DNA from 4 places in the Streptomyces sp. NPDC001153 genome. Region 1 is predicted to be linked to each of the others. Evidence: riboswitches for the same ligand, from Rfam matches in the RefSeq annotation. Region 1 holds a riboswitch; each other region holds the start of a gene.

Region 1 (3,179 bases):
CTCGGCGGAGCGCTCCCCTGTGCCGACGAGTTCCCGCACCAGCGCGTACTGGGCGTGGTTGGTGTCCTGGTACTCGTCGACGAGGACGTGCCGGAAACGGCGGCGGTAGTGCTCGGCGACGTCGGGGAAGGCGCGCAGGAGGTTGACCGTCGTCATGATCAGGTCGTCGAAGTCGAGCGCGTTGGCCTCGCGCAGGCGCGACTGGTAGAGCGCGTAGGCCTGGGCGAGGGTCTTCTCGAAGCCGTCGGTGGCCTGGGCGGCGAAGTCCTCCTCGTCGATCAGCTCGTTCTTCAGGTTGCTGATCTTGGCGCTGAACGACTTCGGCGGGAAGCGCTTGGGGTCGAGGTCCAGGTCGCGGCAGACCAGGGCCATCAGGCGCTTGCTGTCGGCGGCGTCGTAGATCGAGAACGACGACGTGAAGCCGAGCTTCTTCGACTCGCGGCGCAGGATGCGCACGCACGCGCTGTGGAAGGTCATCACCCACATCGCGTTCGCGCGCGGGCCGACGAGCTGCTCGACACGCTCCTTCATCTCGCCCGCGGCCTTGTTGGTGAAGGTGATCGCGAGGATCTGGCCCGGGTGCACGTGCCGCTCGGCGAGCAGATGGGCGATGCGGTGGGTGAGCACGCGGGTCTTGCCCGAGCCGGCGCCGGCCACGATGAGCAGCGGGGAACCGGCGTGCACGACCGCGGCCCGCTGGTTGTCGTTCAGCCCTTCCAGCAGCGCCGCCGAGTCGATCGCGGGGCGCGGGGCGCCGTCGCGGTAGTACGCGTCCCGGTCCGGCGGCGCGTCGAACTTCCCGCCGAACAGATCGTCCGGAAGCGGCTCCGGAGCGTGATCGTCGTCGGGCGGCGGCGGGGGCTCCTCCTCGTGCCCGCGAGGGGCCTGGAGGTCCGCCAGGAAGCTGTCGTCAAAGAGGCTGCTCATCGCTCTCCGAGTCTAGGGCGCCCCACCGACAACCGGTCGCAGTCCCCGGAACATGGCCGGTTCCGGAAGAGAGTTGATCGTGACCGCGGAATGAGCCTCCGCCTGCTCACACAACGGAACCGCCCGATGACACAGGAGCGAAACCTGCCCCAGGTCACGAAAATGTATCGGACATATCACGCACCAACCTTCACAGGAGTCACACGAGTTGGCTAGCGTGCGTGCGGGCCGTACGACCCCTACCGGCGAACCTCGCCGGGCCGCACGGCCTCCGCCGAGTCCGGTGTGCCCCGCAGGGCGCCCGGAGCCGGGGACCCACCGACCTCTGGGGTGAATCGGCCGGCTCCCACCCGGGACGCCGCCGTAGGGCAACCCTTCCGAACCACCGCCCGAACCCGACAGCTAACCCGGTAGGCGGCCCATTGGAAGGAGTCGCCTCCCTTGGCGTCGCACCGCAAGACGCGCCCCGGCGGATCCATCGGATCGGGCCTTCGCACCCCCGCCCTCGCCACCGCCGCCCTCACCTCCATGGCCGTGCTCTCGCAGACCGCAGAGGCCGCCCCGAGTACCGATCGCACCAAGCCGAGCCTGGAGGAGGTCGAGAAGAAGGTCGACGACCTGTACCGCCAGGCGGAGTCGGCGACCGAGAAGTACGACGCGGCCAAGGAGCGGTCCGTCAGACAGCGGGGCCGCGTCGACGCCCTGCGCGACGACGTCGCCCGGCGCACGGCACGCCTCAACAAGGCCCGCGAGGAACTGGGCTCCTTCGCCGCGGCGCAGTACCGCACCGGTGCCGCCGCTCCCGGCACGGCCACCTTCCTGCTGGCCAACGACCCGCAGGACTACTTCGACCAGACCCAGCTGATGAACCGGCTGACCTCGCGGGAGAAGAGCGCGGTCGACGACTACATCGGCGAGCAGGCCGCGACCATGAAGCAGCGGCGGGAGGCCGCGCAGAGCCTGCAGACGCTGACCGACTCACAGCACGACCTGCAGACCGCCAAGGCCACCGTCCAGAAGAAGCTGGCCTCGGCGCGCGAGCTGCTGTCGCAGCTGTCGGCCCAGGAGAAGGCGCGCCTGGCCGCCATCGAGCGGGAGAAGCAGCAGGAGGCGGCGCGCAAGGCGGCCGAGCTGGCGAAGCAGCAGGCGGCTCAGCAGCAGGCCGCCTCGTCGTCACCGTCGTCCTCCTCGTCGTCATCGCCCACGGGGTCCGGATCCGGATCCGGTTCGACGGGCTCCGGCTCGACCGGGTCCACGACGACCGGCTCGTACGACACGAAGGCCGAGAAGGCGCTCGCCTTCGCCCGCGCGCAGATCGGCAAGCCGTATGTGTGGGGCGCCATCGGGCCGGACTCCTACGACTGCTCGGGCCTCACCCAGGCCGCCTGGAGAGCCGCCGGCGTCACGCTTCCGCGCACCACGTACGACCAGGTCAACGCGGGCACCACGGTCTCGCTCGCCGACGCGCGGCCGGGCGATCTGGTCTTCTTCTACGACGACATCAGCCACGTCGGCATCTACATAGGCAACGGCATGATGATCCACGCCCCGAAGCCGGGCGCGTACGTCCGTGAGGAGTCGATCTACTACGGCGGCGAGTCGATCATCCACAGCGTGGTCCGACCGGGCTGACCGCCCCCCGGACCACCGGCGCGGCCCAGCCCCTCCCGCTCCACGCGCGCGTGCCACCGCAGTGCACGTGCACGCGCGCGTGCGGGAGTCGTGGTCTCCCGTGCCCGGGGCCGCCGGATCCACACGCCCACGCACGCCCTGCCGACGCCCTGAGCCTCGCCACCCGGACCGCTGATTCCCGCACACGCGTGCCGGTCTTTCCTGCGCCGATGCCCGGGTGCAGTCTTCGCTGCCGCGTTCCCTGCCGCCGGACATGCGTGGCCCTTCTGCCTCCGGACACGCTCGGCCTCGCCCGCCCCCACGCCCGCGCGCGGCCTCCCCTGTCTCCCCCGCCCGCGCGGGGCTCCCCTGCCTCCCCACGCCCGCGCGGGCCTCCCCTGCCACCACGCACACGTGCGACCTCCCTGCCACCACGCGCGCGTACCGGCGTTTTCGCTCTTCACGCGCGCGTGCCCTTAGGGCAGGGACGCCGCGGCTGCCTGGCATCGGGCGCATGCCCGGCATCTCAGGTCTGCGCGCTTGGTGGGCGGAGCGGTCCCCTGCGGCCGGGGCCGCCGTGATGGCGACCGGCGTGGTGTCGGTGGGGCTGCGCATGACCGGCGCCGAATCGGTCTCACGGG
Region 2 (3,179 bases), on a different contig from region 1:
GCCGTGATCGTCGGCTGGGCCGCCAGCCAGGCGAGGGCGACCGTGGCGACGGGGGCGTCGTGGGCACCGGCGATCTCGTCCAGGGCCGCGAGGACCTTCTGGCCGCGCTCGGTCTCCGCGTACTCCTGGGCCCGGCCCGCGCGGGCGCTGTCGACCTTGGTGCCGGGGCGGTACTTGCCGGTCAGGAAGCCTGCGGCGAGGGAGAAGTACGGCACGGCGGACAGGCCCTCCTTGGCGGCCAGGTCCTGCAGCGGGCCCTCGTAGGTGTCGCGGGAGACGAGGTTGTAGTGGGGCTGGAGGGCGACGTAGCGGGCCAGACCCTCGCGGTCGGAGACCTCGAGCGAGGCCTTGAGGCGCTCGGGGCTGATGTTGGAGGCGGCGATGTGGCGGACCTTGCCCGCCTTCACCAGCTCGTCCAGCGCGCCGATGATCTCCTCGACCGGGATCTCGGGCTTGTCGAAGTGGGTGTAGTAGAGGTCGATGTAGTCGGTGTCCAGGCGGCGCAGGGAGGCGTCGGCGGCGGCCTTGATGTTGGCGGCGGACAGGCCCTGGAACTCGGGGTGCTGGCTGACCTTGGTGGCGATGACGACGCGGTCGCGGTTGCCGCGGGCCTTGACCCACTTGCCGATGATCGTCTCGGACTCGCCGCCCCGGTGGCCCTCGATCCACGCCGTGTAGGAGTCGGCGGTGTCGATGAAGTTGCCGCCGGCCGCCGTGTAGGCGTCGAGGACGGCGAAGGAGGTGTCCTCGTCGGCGGTCCAGCCGAAGACGTTGCCGCCGAGGCAGAGCGGGAAGACCTGGAGGTCGGAGGAGCCGAGTGTGCGCAGAGAGGTCATGCTCTGTGCCAACGCCGGCGGTGGATGACCGCATTCCACCACCGGCGTCAGGATCGCCCGAACGGAGGCGTCAGGGGGTGAGGCCCTTGTCCCGCAGCCACGGCGCCGGGTCGATGGCGGTCGCCTGGCCGTTCGGGTGGACCTCCAGGTGCAGGTGCGGGCCGGTGACGTTGCCGGTGGCGCCGACGCGGCCGATGACCTGGCCGGTGGAGACCTTCTGCCCGACGGAGACGTTGATCGAGGACTGGTGGCAGAACCACAGCTCGGTGCCGTCGTCCAGGGTGATGACGGTGCGGTAGCCGTAGGCGCCCGCCCAGCCGGCCTGGGTGACCGTGCCGCTGTGGACGGCCTTGATGAGGGTGCCGGTGGGGGCGGCGAAGTCGAGGCCGGTGTGGTAGCCGGAGGACCACATCGCGCCGGGCTGCCCGAAGGTTCCGGTGATCGTGTACGAGACGACCGGCAGCGTGTACTCCTTGGCCAGCTCGGCCAGCCGCTTGGCCTCGGCGGCCTGCTTGGCGTCGGCCTCCGCCTTCGCCTTGGCGTCGGCGGCCTCGGCGGCGGCGGCCTGCTCCGCCTTGGCGGCCGCGGCGGCGGTCTGCTTGTCGGCCGCGGCGATCGCGGCGACGGTGGCCTTGCTGTCGGCCTTGTTCTGCTGCTGCTCGGCCTGGGCCATGATCCGGTTGCGCAGGGCCTCGCCGGCGTTGCCGCCGCCGGCGCTGTCGGTGGTCACACCGACCTTGCTGAGGCCGGTGGCGGTGGCCTGGGGCGTGTCGGAGGAGCCGCCGAAGATGTGCTCGACGGAGTTCAGGTCCGGCAGGGATATGGAGACCGGCGGCTTGCCGGTGTTGGCGCTGGCCATGCCGCCCGCGCCGACCGCGGCCATCACGCCGACGCCGAGGACGGTGGAGCTGCGCGCGAAGCCGCCGCGCTGCTTGGCGACGCGGTGCCGGCCACGGACCGGGGAGACGGAGTCCTCGGTGGGGTTCCACTCCTCCCAGGGCCCCTCCTCGGCGCGGTAGGCGCCGTAGCCGAAGGTCTCCGGCTGGGCTTGCGGGGGCACGAACGGGGCTTCTGGGGCGGGCCGGTTGGACGCCACTCGGGCGTACTCCTTTCCTTCCTCCGCCTACCGGGTTAGCTGACGGGTTCGGAGCAGGAAGGTCTCCTACGCGCGTATACCGGCCGGTATCCGCGCGATTCACCCCAAGGTGGTGGTTCCCCGGCTCCCTTGCGGGATTAGGCGCGTGCGCACGGAGCCGCCTCTTGTGGCGGCTGGGACGACCGCGCTGCGTTATCGAACGTTAATAGACCTGCGAGTCACTTTCCAAGCCGTTCGGCTTGATCATTAACCTTTTCCGAGCGGGACTTACCGGCCAGGAGTGCGGCAAATGGGGCGAGTTGGCCGCCGCTCAGGAGTCTCGGCGTTTTTGATGGTGACTCAGATGTTATGCGGAGGGCGTCCGTCCGGTCACTGTGGGTGAAGACGATCAGGTGGCGCCGGGCGGCACACCGGGTGGTGTACAGTAGAGACACAACGACGCGGGGTGGAGCAGCTCGGTAGCTCGCTGGGCTCATAACCCAGAGGTCGCAGGTTCAAATCCTGTCCCCGCTACTGAAGACTCAGGGCCGGAATCCATGGGATTCCGGCCCTGAGTGCTTTCCGCCCCTGTACGGGACGGGCCGGGGCGGGCTCACCCCAGCAGATGCCCGTTCGGCGCCTTGGCGGGGCCCTCCAGCTCGGGCAGGACGACCACCTCCGCGCCCGCCTTCGCCAGGACGCCGCTCCCGTCGGCCGCGTCCACGAACGTGTCCGGCTCCCGCCAGGCCGTGACCACCCTGCGCACCCCCGCCCGAAGGATCAGCTCGGCACAGGGCGCGGGCCGCGAGGCCCGCCGGGCGCAGGGCTCCAGGCTGCTGTACACCGTGGCGCCGGCCAGCCGCGGATCCGCCGGGTCGAGCTTGGCGAGGGCGGCCTCCTCCGCATGGACCACTGGGTCGTCTCCCTCGCGCGAGTGACCCCGCGCGAGCTCCGTACCGTCGGCCGCGACCACCACCGCCCCCACACTGAACGCGGTCCGCGAGGGCGGACACAGCGCGGCCAGCTCGCAGGCGGTGCGCAGCCAGTGACGGTCGGCGGCGGTGGCGACGGCACCCGTGCCGGGGGCCGTGGGCTCGTAGCGCATGAGAACAACGTCCTCGATCCGGCGGGTCTCGGTCAGGCGCAGCCGGCCGGCCTGGTAGCCGCCGGGGCCGAACAGGCGGGGCGCGGCCGGGTCGCCGACGAACAGCGGCGCGAGGACCAGCTGGAGCTCGTCGGCGAGCCCCAGCTGGAGCAGCTGGGTGTGG
Region 3 (3,179 bases), on a different contig from region 1:
CGCGACGGCGAGGGAGACGCCGAGGATGGCGTTGGCGCCGAGGGAGCCCTTGTTGTCGGTGGCGTCCAGGTCGAACATGGCCTGGTCGATCAGGCGCTGCTCGGTGGCGTCGTAGCCGACCAGCTCCGGGCCGATCTGCTCGATGACGGCGAGGACGGCCTTCTCGACGCCCTTGCCCTGGTAGCGGTTGGGGTCGCCGTCGCGGAGCTCGATGGCCTCGAAGGCGCCGGTGGAGGCGCCGGACGGGACGGCGGCACGACCCGTGCTGCCGTCGTCGAGGCCGACCTCGACCTCGACCGTGGGGTTGCCTCGGGAGTCCAGGATTTCCCGGGCTACGACGACGTCGATGGACGGCACGAGCATCTCCTTCGTGGATGTGACGCTGGTAGTGCGGGGCTGTGTGCCTTACGGCTGTGCCTTGCGCCTAGAGCCTAACCGCCCCCGGGCCGTCGGCCACCGACCGACCGTCCCGTGGACGGGAGGGACACGCAGACGGTACCCATTGTTCACCCACGGAACAAAGGGGCCTGCCGGTGAGGCCCGGCTGAAGAGTGGGGAAACAGCACGCGGAAACAGAAGACCCCGCCCCGGCGCGTACGGGGGAACACGCGCCGGGGCGGGGAGTCCGTGGGGACGGGGGTGGCCCTCACGAGGCCTTCAGTGTGCGGGCCGGGGATGTGAGGGCACTGTGGGTCCGCTCGGAGCCAGATGTCACTTCAGGTGCAGCTGCTGGCCCGGGTAGATGAGGTTCGCGTCCTCGACGATGTCCTTGTTCAGCTCGAACAGCTTCTGCCAGCCGCCCTTGACGCCGTGCTTCTCGGCGATGGAGCTGAGGCTGTCGCCCTTGACGACCTTGTACTCGCCGTCGCCCTTCTTGACCTTCTTGCCGGTCGGGGTGCTGACGGTCTTGCTCGCCGACGGGGCCGTGCGCGTGGTGGAGCGGGTGGCGGCCTGCTGGTCGGTGGAGCGGGTGGTGGTGCTCTTGGCGGGGGCGCTCTTGGTGGTCGCCGCCGGGGCCGAGCCGTTGTACGCGGCGCTCGACAGGCCCGTGCCGCAGACCGGCCAGGCGCCCTTGCCCTGGCCCGCGAGCACCTTCTCGGCGACGGCTATCTGCTGCGCCTTGGTGGCGAGGTCGGCGCGCGAGGCGTAGGCGGTGCCGCCGTACGCGGCCCAGGTGGAGTTGGTGAACTGCAGCCCGCCGTAGAAGCCGTTACCGGTGTTGATGGACCAGTTGCCGCCCGACTCGCACTGGGCGACCGCGTCCCACTCGGAGGCGGTGGCGGCGGAGGCGTTGCCGGCCGCCATCAGCGGGGCGGCGACGGCGGCGCCGGTGACACCGGCGAGCGTGATGGCGCGGACGGCCTTGGACGGGCGACGGTGCTTGCCCTTGCCGGAAAACAGCATGGATCGATCCCCTCACCGACGCCTGCGAGGTGAGCTGTCGGGTTCGGGCCGGTTGAGTTGCCCGGCCGCGCACTCGTTTTTCCGAGGCGCGGCTTCACCCCAAGCCGGTCCAGCGTCAACCGCTGGGCCCGGCGCTTACCTTGGGTCCCCCGCTCCTGCCTACGGCGCTTGACGCGACGACTGTTCCCGGGCAACCGCTGGCAGGATTCGGCGTTGCGGCTGCCGGGGCTCGTGGTGACGAGCGGTCCTGACCGTAGACATGCGATCGGCGGAATTTCAAAGACGATCAGGGCTTCTGAGACTCATCCCACACTTTCGCCAAACCGGACATCAGTGGCGAAGTGGGGCGTCAACTGCCGCTAGCCGTCGCCCTTTTCGGCAGGGACTTCCAGGGTCTGACCGGCGGCGATGTGGTTCGGGTCGGCGCCGATCACCTTCTCGTTGCCGACATAGAGGGCATGCCACCCGCCGTCGACGCCAAGGGAGTCGGCGATGGAGGCGAGCGAGTCGCCCTCGCGGACCGTGTAGGTGCCCGGTTCACGGCCGGCGTGACGGCCGGAAGGTGCGGCGTTCTGACCGTTTGTCACGTTTTCGTCCGCGCTCTCGCCGCGGTGACGTCCACCACTGCTGAGCGCGCCGGTGTCGACCAGGCTCCAAGAACCGCCACTCTGCTGGTAATTGTCCGAGTTGTCGGTACCCGGCGCCGCCACGGGAGAGCTGTCGCCTCCCTGCGGGCTTCCGCTGTCGCGTGAGCCCGGCTTGTCGGTCTTGTCGGACTTGGGGGTGCTGGTTCCGGCGGAGCCGTCGGCCGCGCCGGGAGTGCCGGTGGTGTCCTTGCTCGGACTCGGGCTCGGGGTCGGCGTAGCGCTCGAGTCCGAGGAGGAGCCGGAGGAGTCCGAACCGGAGGAGGAGCCGGAGTCCGAACCCGAGCCCGAATCGGAGCCCGAACCGGAGCCAGGCGAGGACGAATCCGGCAGACCGGACGAGTCGGAGCCCTGGGCCGAGCCGGACGCGCCGTGCGACCCGTCACCACCACCGGAGCCGCCGACGCCGGTGTCGACGTCGACCGAGGCGGAGTCGGAGGTCAGCCCGGAGAGCAGGGCACAGGTGGCCCACGGCTTGGTGCCCTGGTCGGCGAGGATCTTCTCGGCGACGGCTATCTGCTGGGAGCGGCTGGCCTGGTCGGCGGTCTCGGCGTACTGCGTGCCGCCGTACTTGGCCCAGTCGCCGAGCGAGATCTGCAGACCGCCGTAGTAGCCGTTCCCGGTGTCCGCACTCCAGGAACCGCCGCTCTCGCACTCGGCGACCTTGTCCCACGTGGTGCCGTCGGCCGCGTTGGCACTGGCGGCGCCGAGCAGAGGGATGGCGATGGCGGAGCCGGTCACGCCGGCCGCGACGAGGAGAGCCGGAGCCTGACGGGGGCGACGGTGACGACCGTTCCCGGAGAGCATGCGGAAGCCTTTCGTGCGACAGCAGGACCGGCGCGGCGACCGAAGCGGGGCCGCCACACTGATGGGTGAACGTATCGGCAGACGATCACTTGTCACAAGTTCATGCCGCGCAGATCACGTGAAGATCACGAAGTTGAAGGTTTGTCATTTCCGCCTGCGCGGCGGCCGTTCGTCCCCTCTTGCGCCCTTTGTCACCCGTCGGGAACGGCGGCGCCTCACGCCTGGCGCGCGATCGGGCCGGAACCATGGGCTCGCCCCGACCCGGGGGCTTCCCATCCAGTTCCCCTCCAGGAGGACACGATGCTGCGGCACACCCGGTTGCCC
Region 4 (3,179 bases), on a different contig from region 1:
GGCACCGAGGAGACGGTCGAGAAGATCGACGCCGCCGCCGTACGCGCCTTCCACGGCCGGCACGTACGCCCGGCCACCGCCACCGCGGTCGTCGTCGGCGACCTCACCGGCGTCGACCTGGACGCGCTGCTCCTCGACACCCTGGGCGCCTGGACGGGCACCCCGGGCGAGCCGCGGCCCGTGCCGCCGGTGACCGCCGACGACACCGGACGCGTGGTCATCGTGGACCGGCCCGGCGCCGTGCAGACGCAGCTGCTCATCGGCCGCGTCGGCCCCGACCGGCACGACCGTGTGTGGCCCGCCCAGGTGCTCGGCACCTACTGCCTCGGCGGCACCCTCACCTCCCGCCTGGACCGCGTCCTGCGCGAGGAGAAAGGCTACACCTACGGTGTGCGCGCGTTCGGCCAGGTCCTCAGGTCCGCGCCGGACGGCACGGGCGCCTCGATGCTCGCCATCAGCGGCTCCGTGGACACCCCCAACACCGGCCCGGCGCTGGAGGACCTGTGGAAGGTGCTGCGCACCCTCGCCGCGGACGGGCTGACCGACGCCGAGCGGGACGTGGCGGTGCAGAACCTCGTCGGGGTGGCGCCGTTGAAGTACGAGACCGCGGCCGCCGTCGCGAGCACGCTGGCCGACCAGGTCGAGCAGTACCTGCCCGACGACTTCCAGGCGACGCTGTATCAGCAGCTGGCCGCGACGGGCACGGTGGAGGCCACGGCGGCCGTCGTGAACGCCTTCCCGGTGGACCGTCTGGTGACCGTCCTCGTCGGTGACGCCGCCCAGATCAAGGCACCGGTGGAGGCGCTGGGGATCGGTGAAGTGACCGTGGTGGCGGCCGAGTAGTCCCCGTAGGGACGGCTGCTGAGTGACGGCACACGCGCGTGGGGCCCTGACGACCGACTCGTCGTCAGGGCCCCTGCTGTTCCACTCCCTTCTCCAGATGCCCGATTTGAGACGGAGGTTGCCTGTCTGCCCTGTGGGATGCGCTACAAAGGCCCGGATCGGTTTGGGGTTCGAAGCAGGCTTCCGTAGCGTCGTCCGGGCTGTTCGTCGGTAGGCAGTGCGCCGCACCCGCGGCACCGGACAGCCATCGCCGAGTCCCCGTACGGCGCGAGCCAGGGGAGCCGGGGACCCACGCAGTCCCTGGGGTGAATCGGGCGCCCGCGCCAGCGCGAGGGAGTCCGTAGGAGACCTTCCTGCTCCGAACCCGTCAGCTAACCCGGTAGGCGAGAGGGAAGGAAAGGACCAGCCACTCCATGGCGTTCATGTGCGCCACCGGGAAGCACCGCAAGCCCGGCCGGGTCAAGCGCACCACCGCTCAGGCGGCAGGCGTCGCGGCCCTCACCACCACCGGTGTCATCGGCACCCTCGCCGCCTCCCCGGCGCTCGCCGCCGAGAACACGGTGGAGCAGACCGGCCTCACGCCCGTCCTCGCCGTGAGCGACGACGTCGCCGAGCACATCGACGCACAGGCCACCGCGCAGCAGCGGGCCGCCGAGCAGAAGGCGGCCGAGGAGGCCGCGGCCAGGAAGGCGAAGGAGGAGCGCGAGGCCAGGGCCCGCGCCGCCCGGGAGGCCGAGCGCGAGCGCCTGAACGCCTTCGTCGCCCCGATAGCCGACTCCTACGTCTCCACCGGCTACCAGGCCAGCAGCTCCCTGTGGTCCTCCGGCCGCCACACGGGCATCGACTTCCACGCCGCCAGTGGCACCCCGGTCCACGCGGTCGGCTCCGGCACGGTCGTCTCCACCGGCTGGGGCGGCGCGTACGGCAACCAGATCGTGATCAGGATGGCCGACGGCATGTACACCCAGTACGGCCATCTGTCGTCCATCGGCGTCTCGGTGGGCCAGCAGGTCACCCCGGGCCGGCAGATCGGCCTGTCCGGCGCGACCGGCAACACCACGGGCCCGCACCTGCACTTCGAGGCCCGTACGACCCCCGACTACGGCTCGGACGTCGACCCCGTCGCCTACCTCCGCAAGCACGGCGTGAACGTCTGACGCCTCGTCGCACTGCATGCGAAGCCCCGGCTCACCGAGCCGGGGCTTTCGCCGTCTTTTCACGGGCGCCACCCGATCCGCTGACCAAAAAATATCCATGGATTCCGGCCCGCCGTCGGAAATTCCGGCTCATTGGAATAGAGTCACGGAACAGGCGTCCATCGTCGACGTTTCACGGGGATTAAGGCGGAGGTCGGTCATGCGTATTCCGGCGCACTCGGTGTGCACGGCCATCCGGGACGACATCGTCGCGGGTGTCTACGAGCGCGGCGGCCGGCTGACCGAGGAAGTCCTGGCCCGCCGCTACGGCGTCTCGCGCGTCCCCGTCCGCGAGGCTCTGCGCACCCTGGAGGCCGAGGGCTTCGTGGTGACCCGCCGGCACGCGGGCGCGTGCGTGGCCGAGCCGACCGAGCAGGAGGCCGCCGACCTGCTGGAGATGCGCCTGCTGCTGGAGCCGCTCGGGGCCGCCCGGGCCGCGCAGCGGCGCACCGAGGCCCATCTGAAGGTGCTGCGTGGCCTCGTCAGGCTGGGCCAGGAGCGGGCCCGCAGCGGCAACAGCGGCGACCTGCGCTCGCTGGGCGGCTGGTTCCACGAGACGCTCGCCCAGGCCTCGGGCAGCCCCTCGCTGACGGCGATGCTCAGCCAGCTGCGGCACAAGATCTCCTGGATGTACGCGGTGGAGGCGCCGTCGAGCCCGGTGGAGTACTGGGCGGAGCACGGCGCCATCGTCGACGCGGTGGCGCGCGGCGACGGCGAGCGCGCGCGGGCGGTCACGGCGCTGCACACCGAGCGCGCGACCGCCGCGCACCGGCTGCGTTTTTCCGGGGGCGCCGAGCGTGTGAGGACTTCGCAACATGCCGTAAACATGTCGGGCCTTCGGCATTAACACGGGCGCCGTATACAAAGAAGAGGTATTCGGTCGCGAAGTATTTCCGCTGCCTCAATTCCGGTGTGCGCGCAATGAGTCCGGAAACGGTGGAGCCGCGCCGCCCAGAAAAGGGCGGGGCGGCTCCGCTGTATCAGTGCGCTGGTGTTCAGACCGTCTCGGGCAGTTCCTCGAGGCCCTCGGAGACCAGCTTGGCCAGACGGTCCAGGGCGGCGTCGGCGCCCTCGGCGTCGGAGGCGAGGACGATCTCCTCGCCGCCCTGGGCGCCCAGGCCCAGGACAGCCAGCATGGAG

Evidence for each region. A riboswitch is a leader RNA that binds a small molecule or an ion and turns the genes downstream of it on or off. The one in region 1 is predicted to bind cyclic di-AMP.
Region 2: linked by a shared signal. The riboswitch ahead of ACWDEN_RS40225 (M23 family metallopeptidase) and the one ahead of ACWDEN_RS19875 (C40 family peptidase) in region 1 are both predicted to bind cyclic di-AMP.
Region 3: linked by a shared signal. The riboswitch ahead of ACWDEN_RS22625 (transglycosylase family protein) and the one ahead of ACWDEN_RS19875 (C40 family peptidase) in region 1 are both predicted to bind cyclic di-AMP.
Region 4: linked by a shared signal. The riboswitch ahead of ACWDEN_RS23625 (M23 family metallopeptidase) and the one ahead of ACWDEN_RS19875 (C40 family peptidase) in region 1 are both predicted to bind cyclic di-AMP.

Annotation. Positions count from the first base shown of each region.
Region 1 covers NZ_JBSFJZ010000016.1:77,906-81,084, reverse strand. Annotated here, with positions in the region: gene pcrA (DNA helicase PcrA) at 1-927, opposite strand, end outside; cyclic di-AMP (ydaO/yuaA leader) riboswitch at 1,190-1,361, shown strand; gene ACWDEN_RS19875 (C40 family peptidase) at 1,369-2,559, shown strand; partial or broken gene ACWDEN_RS19870 (tellurite resistance/C4-dicarboxylate transporter family protein) at 3,053-3,179, shown strand, end outside.
Region 2 covers NZ_JBSFJZ010000051.1:46,440-49,618, reverse strand. Annotated here, with positions in the region: gene ACWDEN_RS40230 (aldo/keto reductase) at 1-836, opposite strand, end outside; gene ACWDEN_RS40225 (M23 family metallopeptidase) at 907-1,932, opposite strand; cyclic di-AMP (ydaO/yuaA leader) riboswitch at 1,942-2,086, opposite strand; tRNA gene ACWDEN_RS40220 (tRNA-Met) at 2,372-2,445, shown strand; gene ACWDEN_RS40215 (dihydrofolate reductase family protein) at 2,525-3,179, opposite strand, start outside.
Region 3 covers NZ_JBSFJZ010000019.1:98,612-101,790, forward strand. Annotated here, with positions in the region: gene eno (phosphopyruvate hydratase) at 1-363, opposite strand, end outside; gene ACWDEN_RS22625 (transglycosylase family protein) at 712-1,404, opposite strand; cyclic di-AMP (ydaO/yuaA leader) riboswitch at 1,409-1,581, opposite strand; gene ACWDEN_RS22630 (transglycosylase family protein) at 1,764-2,855, opposite strand; gene ACWDEN_RS22635 (DUF899 family protein) at 3,156-3,179, shown strand, end outside.
Region 4 covers NZ_JBSFJZ010000020.1:146,831-150,009, reverse strand. Annotated here, with positions in the region: gene ACWDEN_RS23630 (M16 family metallopeptidase) at 1-843, shown strand, start outside; cyclic di-AMP (ydaO/yuaA leader) riboswitch at 1,082-1,244, shown strand; gene ACWDEN_RS23625 (M23 family metallopeptidase) at 1,257-2,000, shown strand; gene ACWDEN_RS23620 (GntR family transcriptional regulator) at 2,200-2,886, shown strand; gene ACWDEN_RS23615 (HPr family phosphocarrier protein) at 3,035-3,179, opposite strand, start outside.